Regions from separate parts of the Thauera sp. GDN1 genome, predicted to be linked through region 2. Evidence: predicted binding sites of a transcription regulator. Region 2 holds the regulator's gene; each other region holds the start of a gene.
What was found. Region 2 encodes FNR, which switches genes on or off when oxygen is low (the NO sensors DNR and NnrR bind a similar motif). Its sites were predicted from a motif close to TTGANCTAGNTCAA; they were not measured.
Positions count from the first base shown of each region.

Region 1: a site for FNR is predicted at 1,904-1,917, ahead of nirJ (heme d1 biosynthesis radical SAM protein NirJ). Genes of this name have one in related genera too.
Region 3: a site for FNR is predicted at 1,258-1,271, ahead of CKCBHOJB_RS05975 (DUF2946 domain-containing protein). Genes of this name have one in related genera too.

Region 1 covers NZ_CP097870.1:2,351,549-2,354,819, reverse strand. Annotated here, with positions in the region: gene CKCBHOJB_RS10880 (Lrp/AsnC family transcriptional regulator) at 1-778, shown strand, start outside; gene CKCBHOJB_RS10875 (AsnC family transcriptional regulator) at 771-1,280, shown strand; gene CKCBHOJB_RS10870 (Lrp/AsnC family transcriptional regulator) at 1,292-1,852, shown strand; gene nirJ (heme d1 biosynthesis radical SAM protein NirJ) at 1,968-3,176, shown strand; gene CKCBHOJB_RS10860 (cytochrome D1 domain-containing protein) at 3,173-3,271, shown strand, end outside.
Region 2 covers NZ_CP097870.1:3,096,519-3,099,789, reverse strand. Annotated here, with positions in the region: gene CKCBHOJB_RS14235 (MBL fold metallo-hydrolase) at 1-482, shown strand, start outside; gene CKCBHOJB_RS14230 (Crp/Fnr family transcriptional regulator) at 519-1,202, opposite strand; gene CKCBHOJB_RS14225 (SirB2 family protein) at 1,296-1,676, shown strand; gene fnr (fumarate/nitrate reduction transcriptional regulator Fnr) at 1,696-2,436, opposite strand; gene hemN (oxygen-independent coproporphyrinogen III oxidase) at 2,576-3,271, shown strand, end outside.
Region 3 covers NZ_CP097870.1:1,319,192-1,322,462, forward strand. Annotated here, with positions in the region: gene purL (phosphoribosylformylglycinamidine synthase) at 1-1,083, shown strand, start outside; gene CKCBHOJB_RS05975 (DUF2946 domain-containing protein) at 1,339-1,752, shown strand; gene CKCBHOJB_RS05980 (copper chaperone PCu(A)C) at 1,956-2,411, shown strand; gene CKCBHOJB_RS05985 (TonB-dependent receptor) at 2,589-3,271, shown strand, end outside.

The sequences.
Region 1 (3,271 bases), 740 kb from region 2:
CGCACGGGTGACCCGCGAACCCTCGATCAACCACAACTACCAGCGCGAGCATCGCTACAACCTGTGGTTCGTGGTCACCGCGGCCTCGCGCGCGCAGCTCGACGAGGTGGTCGCCGGCATCGAGCGCGACACCGGCTGCGCGGTCATCGTGCTCCCTCTGGAAGAAGAGTTCCACATCGACCTCGGCTTCGACCTCAAGCAAGGGGGACAGGAGCGCAGGGCGCGTCGGGCGAGCGCTGCCGGCGAGCCGATCGCGCTGGCAAACGGCGACGAGGGCTGCAGGCTGCCGGAGGGCGACCGCCAGCTGATCGCCGCGCTGCAGGGTGGCCTCGCGCTCGAGCAGCGGCCGTTCGCACGCCTTGCGGCGAACGTGGGGCTGGATGAGAGCGCAGTGATCGGGCACATCGAAGCCTGGCTTGTCGAGGGCCTGATCCGGCGCTTCGGCGTCGTGGTGCGCCACCATGAGCTCGGCCTCGAGGCCAACGCCATGTGCGTGTGGGACGTGCCCGATGCGGAGGTGTCCGAACTCGGTCGCCAGCTCGCGCGCGAGGCCGCGGTCACGCTGTGCTACCGGCGCAGCCGGGTGCTGCCCGACTGGCCCTACAACCTGTTCTGCATGATCCATGGCAGCGCGCGCGAGGAGGTGCTGGCCGCACGCGAGGACATCGCCGCGCGCCTCGGCCTCGACCGCCATCCGCATGCGGTGCTGTTCAGCTGCAGGCGCTTCAAGCAGACCGGGGCACGCTACCTCGGCACCCGGGATGTCGCCAATGTCTGAGTCCACGAACACCACGGCGGCGCCCGCCGGACGGCGCGGCGTGGCCGCAAGGCGTGCGCCCGACGACATCGACCGCCGCCTGATCAATGCGCTGCAGGGCGAGTTCCCGCTCACCGAGACCCCCTTCGCCGACATCGGCGCCGCCCTCGGCCTGGCCGAGGCGGACGTCATCGCCCGCCTGCAGTCCCTGCTCGACGATCGCGTGCTGACGCGCTTCGGTCCGATGTTCCAGATCGAGCGCATGGGCGGCGCGTTCTGCCTGGCAGCGATCGCGGTGCCCGAAGCGCGCTGGGCGGAAACGGTGGAGGCGGTCAACGCCTTCCCTGAAGTGGCGCACAACTACCGTCGCGAGCATGCGCTCAACATGTGGTTCGTGCTCGCCACCGAGACCCGGGAAGGCATCACCGACTGCGCGCGCCGCATCGAGGCTGCCACCGGCCTGGTGGTGCACCTGTTCCCGAAGGAACGCGAGTATTTCGTCGAGATGAGGCTGGAGGCCTGATGGTGCAAGCGATGCCCGACAACCGAGCGGTGGCCCAGGCGGACGAGGGGGGCGGGACGCATGCGCCCGAGGTTGATGGCGCCGGCCTCGCCGAACTCGACCGCCGCCTGGTGCTCGCCACCCAGGGTGGATTGCCGCTGGTGCCGCGGCCCTACGCCGCGGTGGCGGCGCAACTCGGCGTCGACGAGGCGCTGGTGCGCACGCGCCTGGCGGCGATGCTCGCCGACGGCCGCATCCGCCGCATCGGCGCGGTGCCCAACCACTACGCGATCGGCTACACCGCGAACGGCATGAGCGTGTGGGACATCGACGATGCGGTGATCGACGCGGTTGGCGAGCGCGTCGGCGCGCTCGACTTCGTCACCCACTGCTATCGCCGTCCGCGCCACCTCCCCGACTGGCCTTACAGCCTGTTCGCCATGGTGCATGCCGGCAGCCGCGAGGCGGCGCTCGAGCGCGTGGAGGAGATCGCCGCGCTGATCGATGCCGAGTTCCCCGGCGCCTGCCGTGGTCGCGACGTGCTGTTCTCGGCGGGCATCCTGAAGAAGACCGGGCTGCGGATCGGCGGCTGAAAGCGCTGGCGGACTGTCGGCGCGCCGCCCCTCCCGCTGATCGGGAGGCCCTTGACCCGCGTCATTTTCTGCACGCGGCGGGTCGGGTCAAATGAGCCCCATTCAGGAGGCTCCCATGTTCCGCATCTCCCAATTCATCCGCGAGCTCGACCACCCGACCCCCGCAGGCCCGCGCCGCAATCCGCCCGGCCCGGTGGTGATCTGGAACCTGATCCGGCGCTGCAACCTGACCTGCGAGCATTGCTATTCGATTTCGGCGGACAAGGATTTCCCGGGCGAGCTGAACACTCAGGAAGTGTTCAAGGTCATGGACGACCTGAAAGCCGCGCGCGTGCCGGTGCTGATCCTGTCCGGGGGCGAGCCGCTGCTGCGCCCCGACATCTTCGACATCGCCCGTCGCGCCAAGGGCATGGGCTTCTACGTCGGGCTGTCGTCCAACGGCACGCTGATCGACGAATCCAACATCGACGCCATCGACGACATCGGTTTCGACTACGTCGGGGTCAGCCTGGACGGCATCGGTGCGACGCACGACCACTTCCGCCGCAAGCAGGGCGCGTTCGAGGCTTCGATGCACGGCATCCGCCTGTGCCGCGACCGCGGCATCAAGGTCGGCGTGCGCTACACGATGACCGAGGGCAACGCCCACGACCTGCCCGCGCTGCTGAAGCTGGTCGAGGACGAGCGCATCGACAAGTTCTACTTCTCGCACCTCAACTACGCCGGCCGTGGCAACAAGAACCGCGCTGGCGATGCCCGCCACCGCACAACCCGCGAGGCCATGGAGCTGCTGTTCGAGACCTGTCTCGACCTGCACCGGCGCGGCATCGACAAGGACTTCGTCACCGGCAACAACGACGCCGACGGCCCCTTCCTGCTGCACTGGGTGCAGCGCCGCTTCCCCGAGCAGGCCGCCCACATCGAGGCCAAGCTGCGCCAGTGGGGCGGCAATGCCAGCGGGGTGAATGTGTCCAACATCGACAACCTGGGCATCGTGCATCCGGACACCATGTGGTGGCACGTGCCGCTGGGCAACGTGCGCCAGCGCGCCTTCGGCGAGATCTGGAACGACCTCTCCAATCCGCTGCTGGCCGGGCTCAAGCAGCATCCACGCACGCTCGAAGGGCGCTGCGGCGCGTGCAGCTACCTCGACATCTGCAACGGCAGTTCGCGCGTGCGCGCCGAACAGGTCACCGGCAATCCGTGGGCGGAGGATCCGGCCTGCTACCTGTCGGACGAGGAAATCGGCGTCAGCGCCGAGGACTACGGCGCCGAACGCGTGGTCACCACCCCCTGGACGCGCATCAACAAGGTGTCGGCATGAAATTCCGCGCCTCGACCCTGGCCTGCCTGTTCGTGCTCGCGGGTGGCGTGGCGGCCTTGCCTGCCGTTGCGTCGCCGGGCAAGGCCGCGCCCCAG
Region 2 (3,271 bases):
CGCGCAAGCACCCGGACAGCTTCAACCTGCGCTTCGTGCAGGACGTCGAGGAGTCGATGGCGCTCAACGCGGTGCGCGGTGGCCTGGTGATCATCTCGGCGAGCGGGATGTGCGATGCCGGGCGGATCAAGCATCACCTGCGCTACAACCTGGGGCGGCGCGAGTGCGCGATCGTGATCGCCGGCTTCCAGGCTGCCGGGACGCTGGGGCGGCGGCTGGTCGATGGGGCGCGCCAGGTCACCCTGTTCCGCGAGCGCATTCCGGTGCGGGCGCGCATCCACACCATCGGCGGCCTGTCGGCGCATGCCGACCAGCCCGCCTTGCTGAACTGGCTGCGTGGGTTCAGGAATCCGCCGCGACGCACCTTCGTCGTGCATGGCGAGCCGTCCGCGGCATCGGCGCTCGCCGACCTCGCCGAGCGCGAGCTCGGCTGGCGTCAGGTCGAGGTCGCCGTGCCGGGTGTGCCCTGCGTGCTGAACTGAGGGACCGGCGTCGCGGATCGCAGGCCGGGTGTGGTCTCAGGCGTTGTAGCGCGACAGGCGCTGCGGATCGTGCAGCGTGATGCGCTTGCCATGGACGCTGATCAGGCCGGCCTCGCTGAGGTCGTGGAAGATGCGCGACAGGGTTTCCGGCGTCAGGTTGAGCCGGGACGCGATCACCTGCTTGCTGGTGGGCAGGGCGATCTCGCTGGGCGTGTCGCTGTCGGCGACCTGCAGCAGGTAGCCGATCACGCGCTGCATGCTCGAGCGCAGCGAATAGGTCTCGACGTCCTGGATCAGACCGTGCAGGCGGATCGCCATGCCTGCCAGCAGCTTGTGGGCGAAGGTGGAGTCCTGGTCGATCAGGTCGGTCACCACCTGCTGGCCGACATGCACGAGCACGGTGTCGGTCAGGGCCTCGGCGAAAACCGGGTAGGGGTGGTTCATGAACATCACCGCCTCGCCGAAGCTCTGCATCGGGCCGATGATCTCCACCACCTTCTCGGTTCCCTGCGCCGACGAGAATGCGAGCTTGACCTGGCCCGAGACGACGAAGTAAAAGCCGTGCGGCTGGTCGCCGCGCTGGAACAGCACCTCGCCGCGGGCGACGTGGCGGTCACGCGTGTAGCGTGCGACGAGCTGGATGTCCGCGTCCGACAGTTCGCTGAACAGCGGGATCCGGTGCAGCAGGGACGGGATGTCGAGCTGGGAATGAGGGGGCATCGAAAGACTCTCCGTAAGGCGTCGCAATTCTAGTCCAGCCGGTGCGTTGCCGGCTGTTTCCGGCTCTGTGGCCGGCTATCGGAAGGAGAAGGGATGTATTTCGCGATCAAACATCTGCATGTCACCTGTGTCGTCCTCAGTGCGACCGGTTTCCTGCTACGCGGGCTGTGGATGATCACCGGCAGTCCGCTGCTGCGCCACCGGCTGACCCGGGTGCTGCCGCACGTCGTCGACAGCCTGCTGCTGCTGTCGGCCATCACCCTCGCGGTGATGATCCAGCAGTACCCGTTCGCCGCCGACTGGGTGACGGCCAAGGTTGCCGGCCTGCTCGCCTACATCCTGCTCGGCACCGTCGCGCTCAAGCGCGGGCCGACGGTGGGCATCCGCGTCACCGCCTTCGTCACCGCGCTGATGGTCTATGGCTGGATCGTGTCGGTCGCCCTCACCAAGAATCTGGCCGGATTCCTCGCCTGAATCCGGCGGCGGGCGGCGGTCAGCGCACGCCCTGCTGGTGCTGGATGAGGCGCTTGAGTCCGGCCGGGTCGAGCAGCAGGACGTGCTTCTGCTGCACCGAGATCAGCCCGTCTTCCTGGAAGCGCGAGAAGGCGCGCGACACGGTCTCGAGCTTGAGCCCGAGGTAGGAGCCGATCTCCTCCCGGGTCATGCGCAGGTTGAACTCCTGCGACGAGAACCCGCGGGCGTTGAAACGCTGCGACATGTTCAGCAGGAAGGCAGCCAGGCGCTCCTCGGCGCGCATCGAGCCGAGCAGCATCATCACGCCGTGGTCGCGCACGATCTCGCGGCTCATCACCTTGTGGAACTGCAGCTGCAGGCCCTCGATCTGGTGCGAGAGCTGCTCGAGCTTGTCGTAGGCGATCACGCACACCTCGCTGTCTTCCAGCGCCACCGCGTTGCAGCTGTGCGTCTCGGTGCTGATGCCGTCCAGCCCGAGGATCTCGCCGGTCATCTGGAAGCCGGTGACCTGCTCGCGCCCATCCTCGAGCAGCACGTCGGTCTTGAAGGAGCCGGCACGGATGGCGTAGATCGCCTCGAAGCTGTCGCCGGCGCGGTAGAGGTTCTGCTGGCGCTTGACCTTGCGGCGCGCGCCCACCAGTTCATCGAGGCGGCTCAGCTCGCTGTCCGACATGCCGAAGGGCAGGCACAGCTCGACGAGGTTGCACTGCGAACAGGCGGTCTTGAGCCCATTCACGGTAATTGGCACGGTCGCCCTCATCTGCACGATAATCCTGCTTCCCCGACAAAAGACACCGATTCGGGCACGAGTGGATCTTCAGATCAAGCTCGTTGACCCACGTCAACCAAAAAATTGCGCTGGTCTGCCATTGTTCGGCACACCCTGCAGCAGCAAGATCATGAAAAGTCAGAACGAACTCATCTTCGATCCGCAACTGATCCGTAGATTCGACATCAACGGACCGCGGTACACCTCCTACCCGACGGCAGATCGCTTCGTCGAGGCCTTCAACGCCGAGGCGCTCAAGTCCTGGCTCGCCAAAAGGGCCGTGGGCGGCGTGAGCAAACCGCTCTCATTATACTTCCACATCCCGTTTTGTAACACGATCTGCTATTACTGCGCCTGCAACAAGATCATCACCAAGGATCACGGGCGCTCGGCCAAGTATCTGAAATACCTGGCGAAAGAGATCGCGATGCAGGCCGCCTGCCTCGAGGGCAGCCGGCAGGTGACCCAGCTCCACCTCGGTGGCGGCACCCCGACCTTCCTGTCGCACGACGAGATGCGCGAGCTGATGGCCGCGGTGCGCGAGCACTTCACGCTGGTGCCCAACGGCGAGTATTCGATCGAGGTCGATCCGCGCAAGGTCGATTTCGACACCGTCAAGCTGCTCGCCGATCTCGGCTTCAACCGCATGAGCGTCGGCGTGCAGGACTTCGCCGAGGACGTGCAGGCCGCGGTCAACCGCATCCAGAGCTTCGACGAGACCAAGCTCGTGATCGACGCCGCGCGCGCCACCGGCTTCAAGTCGGTGAGCATGGACCTGATCTACGGCCTGCCCAAACAGAACGTGATCAGCTTCAACCGCACGCTC
Region 3 (3,271 bases), 1.8 Mb from region 2:
GAGGAACGGTCGCGCATCACCGAGGCGCTGCGCGCAGCCAAGCTCGCCTATCACTTCATCGGCGAGCCCAACGACAAGGACGAGGTCCGTCTGCGCCGCAACGCCAAGCTCGTGTTCTCCGCCAGCCGCGGCGAACTGCTGCAGGCGTGGTCCGAGACCAGCTACCGCATCGCGAAGCTGCGTGACGATCCGGAGTGCGTGCAGCAGGAGTTCGACGCGCTCGCCGACGCTAGCGATCCCGGCCTGTCGGTGGCGCTGTCCTTCGACGTTCGCCAGGACGTCGCCGCACCCTTCATCGCCAGCGGCGCGCGGCCCAAGCTCGTCGTGCTGCGCGAGCAGGGTGTGAACTCCCAGTTCGAGATGGCCGCCGCCTTCGAGCGCGCCGGCTTTACCCCGGTCGATGTGCACATGTCCGACCTGCAGGCGGGCCGCATCGACCTCGCCGACTTCCATGGCCTGGCCGCGTGCGGTGGCTTCTCCTACGGCGACGTGCTCGGCGCCGGCCAGGGCTGGGCGAAGTCCATCCTGTTCAACAATCGCCTGCGCGACGAGTTCGAAGCCTTCTTCCGCCGCAGCGATACCTTCGCGCTGGGCGTGTGCAACGGTTGCCAGATGATGGCCCACCTCGCGCCGATCATCCCCGGGGCCGAAGCCTGGCCGACCTTCCACCGCAACCGCAGCGAGCAGTTCGAGGCCCGCTTCGTCATGGTCGAGGTCACCGACAACCCGTCCATCCTGCTGCAAGGCATGGCCGGCAGCCGCATGCCGATCGTGGTCAGCCACGGCGAGGGCAGGGCGGTGTTCCGCAGCGAGAGCGACCGTGAGCGTGCATTGCTCGCGCTGCGCTACATCGACAACCACGGCAACCCGGCGCAAGCCTATCCAGCCAACCCGAACGGCTCGCCGGCCGGTGTCACCGGCTTCACCACCGCCGACGGCCGGTTCACGATCATGATGCCGCACCCGGAGCGCACCGCGCGCACCCTGCAGATGTCGTGGGCACCGCAGTGGCTGGTCAAGGATAGCCCGGACGCCTCGCCCTGGCTGCGAATGTTCCGCAACGCAAGGGTCTGGCTCGGCTGAGCCTAGTTTCCATTACCCCGGGGGCTCCCGCCGCCCCTGGGCGTCGATCGCGTCATTGTCGGCGCACGGAAGGGCGCCCGCAGTGTGGCCGACCGTTCGAGGCGGGGCGATCGACCGTGTCGCGACGCGTTGAGAACCGGTGGCTGAGCGACCCGTGGGCAATATGGGCGAAGGCTGATACGGATCAAGGTTACGCACGATCAGTCGGGTAATATGCGCAACGTCATCGATCGTTCCCGGACTCATTCGCCCGCCATGCACGCCTTTCGTCAGCGCCTTTTCGCCTGGATCGCGATGTTCGCGATGCTGGTGAGTGCGCTCGCGCCGGCGGTCAGCCGGGCGATGGGGCCGGACGAGAACGGGCGTTATTTCATCGAGCTTTGTTCGGCCGAGGGGTCGAGCCTGATTTCGCTGACCGCCGCCGAGGCTGCGCTCTACGGCGACCACGTGATTCCCGCCGGGGACGGCGAGGGCGACGAGTCAGCCATGCTCGAGAACTGCGCCTACTGCGCGGCCCCGTTCAACTCGGCCATGCTGCCGCCGGCAGGTTCGCCGCCGGTGTTCGCCACCGCGGGCAGCCTGCCCGCACCGCTGCTGTTCTTCGTTTCGCCGCGACCGCTATTCGCCTGGTCGCCGGCTCATCCGCGCGCGCCGCCCGCGCGTGCGTGACACCGACGCCGTTCGACGCGCCCCGCGCTCGAACAGGCGTCCTTCTGCTTCACCCCCTGTTTCCTCGAATGCAGTCAGGGTCATCGGTCCGCGATGATCCTCCGGTCGTGCCACGTGCGTACCTCAGCCCCCGCCGATATCGGGACGCGTGCGCGCCGGACAGGCTGCGTCGTGATCGCCATATCCATGTGGAGAAAATCGTCATGAAAAAACTTGCCCTTGCAGCTTTCGTCGGCCTGTTCAGCCTCGCTGCGTCCGCCGAGGTAACCGTCGCCGAACCCTGGGTGCGCGCGACGGTGCCCGCGCAGAAGGCAACCGGCGCCTTCATGAAGCTCACTTCCGATGCAGATGCCCGCCTCGTCTCGGCCGCCTCGCCGGTGGCCGGCGTGGTCGAGATCCACGAGATGCTGATGGAGAAGGACGTCATGAAGATGAGCCCGGTCCAGGCGCTCGACCTGCCGGCCGGCCAACCGGTCGAGCTCAAGCCGGGCGGCTACCACGTGATGCTCATGGACCTGCAGGCCCAGGTGAAGGAGGGCGACCAGGTGCCGCTGACGCTGACCGTCGAGAACAAGGACGGCAGCCGCCAGACGATCGAGCTCACCGCGCCGGCACGTCCGCTCAATGCGCCGATGAAGATGCAGCACGGCAAGCACTGAGCTCCTGCGGATCGCAGTGACGTGGCGGCCTGCGGCACGGTCGCCATGATGACTGCGGACTGACTGTTCCCCTTTCGAAAATTGATCTCCGATCGCCCATGGGCGAGCGGACGGGACTTCTCATGCCTGCGATCCGCGTGGATCCGGCGGAATGCCCGATCGACGAGAAAATTCATCATGCACAACACCTTCCGACGCCTGCCACTCGCCGTGGCCATTTCCCTCGCGCTGCCTGCCTTCGCGCTCGCTCAGGAGACCACCTTGGGCAGGATCGTGGTCACGGGCTCCGCGACCGCAGCCAATCCGACCGAGGTGGCGCCCGGAACCGTGCAGGCGCTGCGGCCTGCTACGAGCGACACCGCGTCCTTGTTGCGTGACGTGCCCGGCGTGAGTACCTATGGCGCAGGCGGGATGTCCAGCCTGCCGGTCATTCGCGGCCTTGCCGACGACCGGATCCGGGTCAAGGTCGATGGGATGGACCTCATTGCGACCTGTCCCAATCACATGAACCCTGCGCTTTCCTATCTCGATCCGGCCAACGTCGGCCTGCTGGAGGTCTATCCCGGCGTCTCGCCGGTGAGCGTGGGCGGCGACAGCATCGCCGGCACCATCGTGGCCGAGAGCAAGGCGCCGGTGTTTGCCGAGCCGGGGCAGGGGATCGTGAAAACGGGCGAGATCAGCGGCTTCTACCGCAGCAACGGCGACGCCGTCGGCGGCAGCCTCGCGGCCACGCTCGCCAACGAGGCGTTCAGCGTCAGCTATGTGGGCTCGATCGCCGAAAGCGACAACTACGACGCAGCGAAAGACTTCAAGAGCAGCCGTGAAACCGGACGGATCGGGCACGAGCTGCCATTGGATGA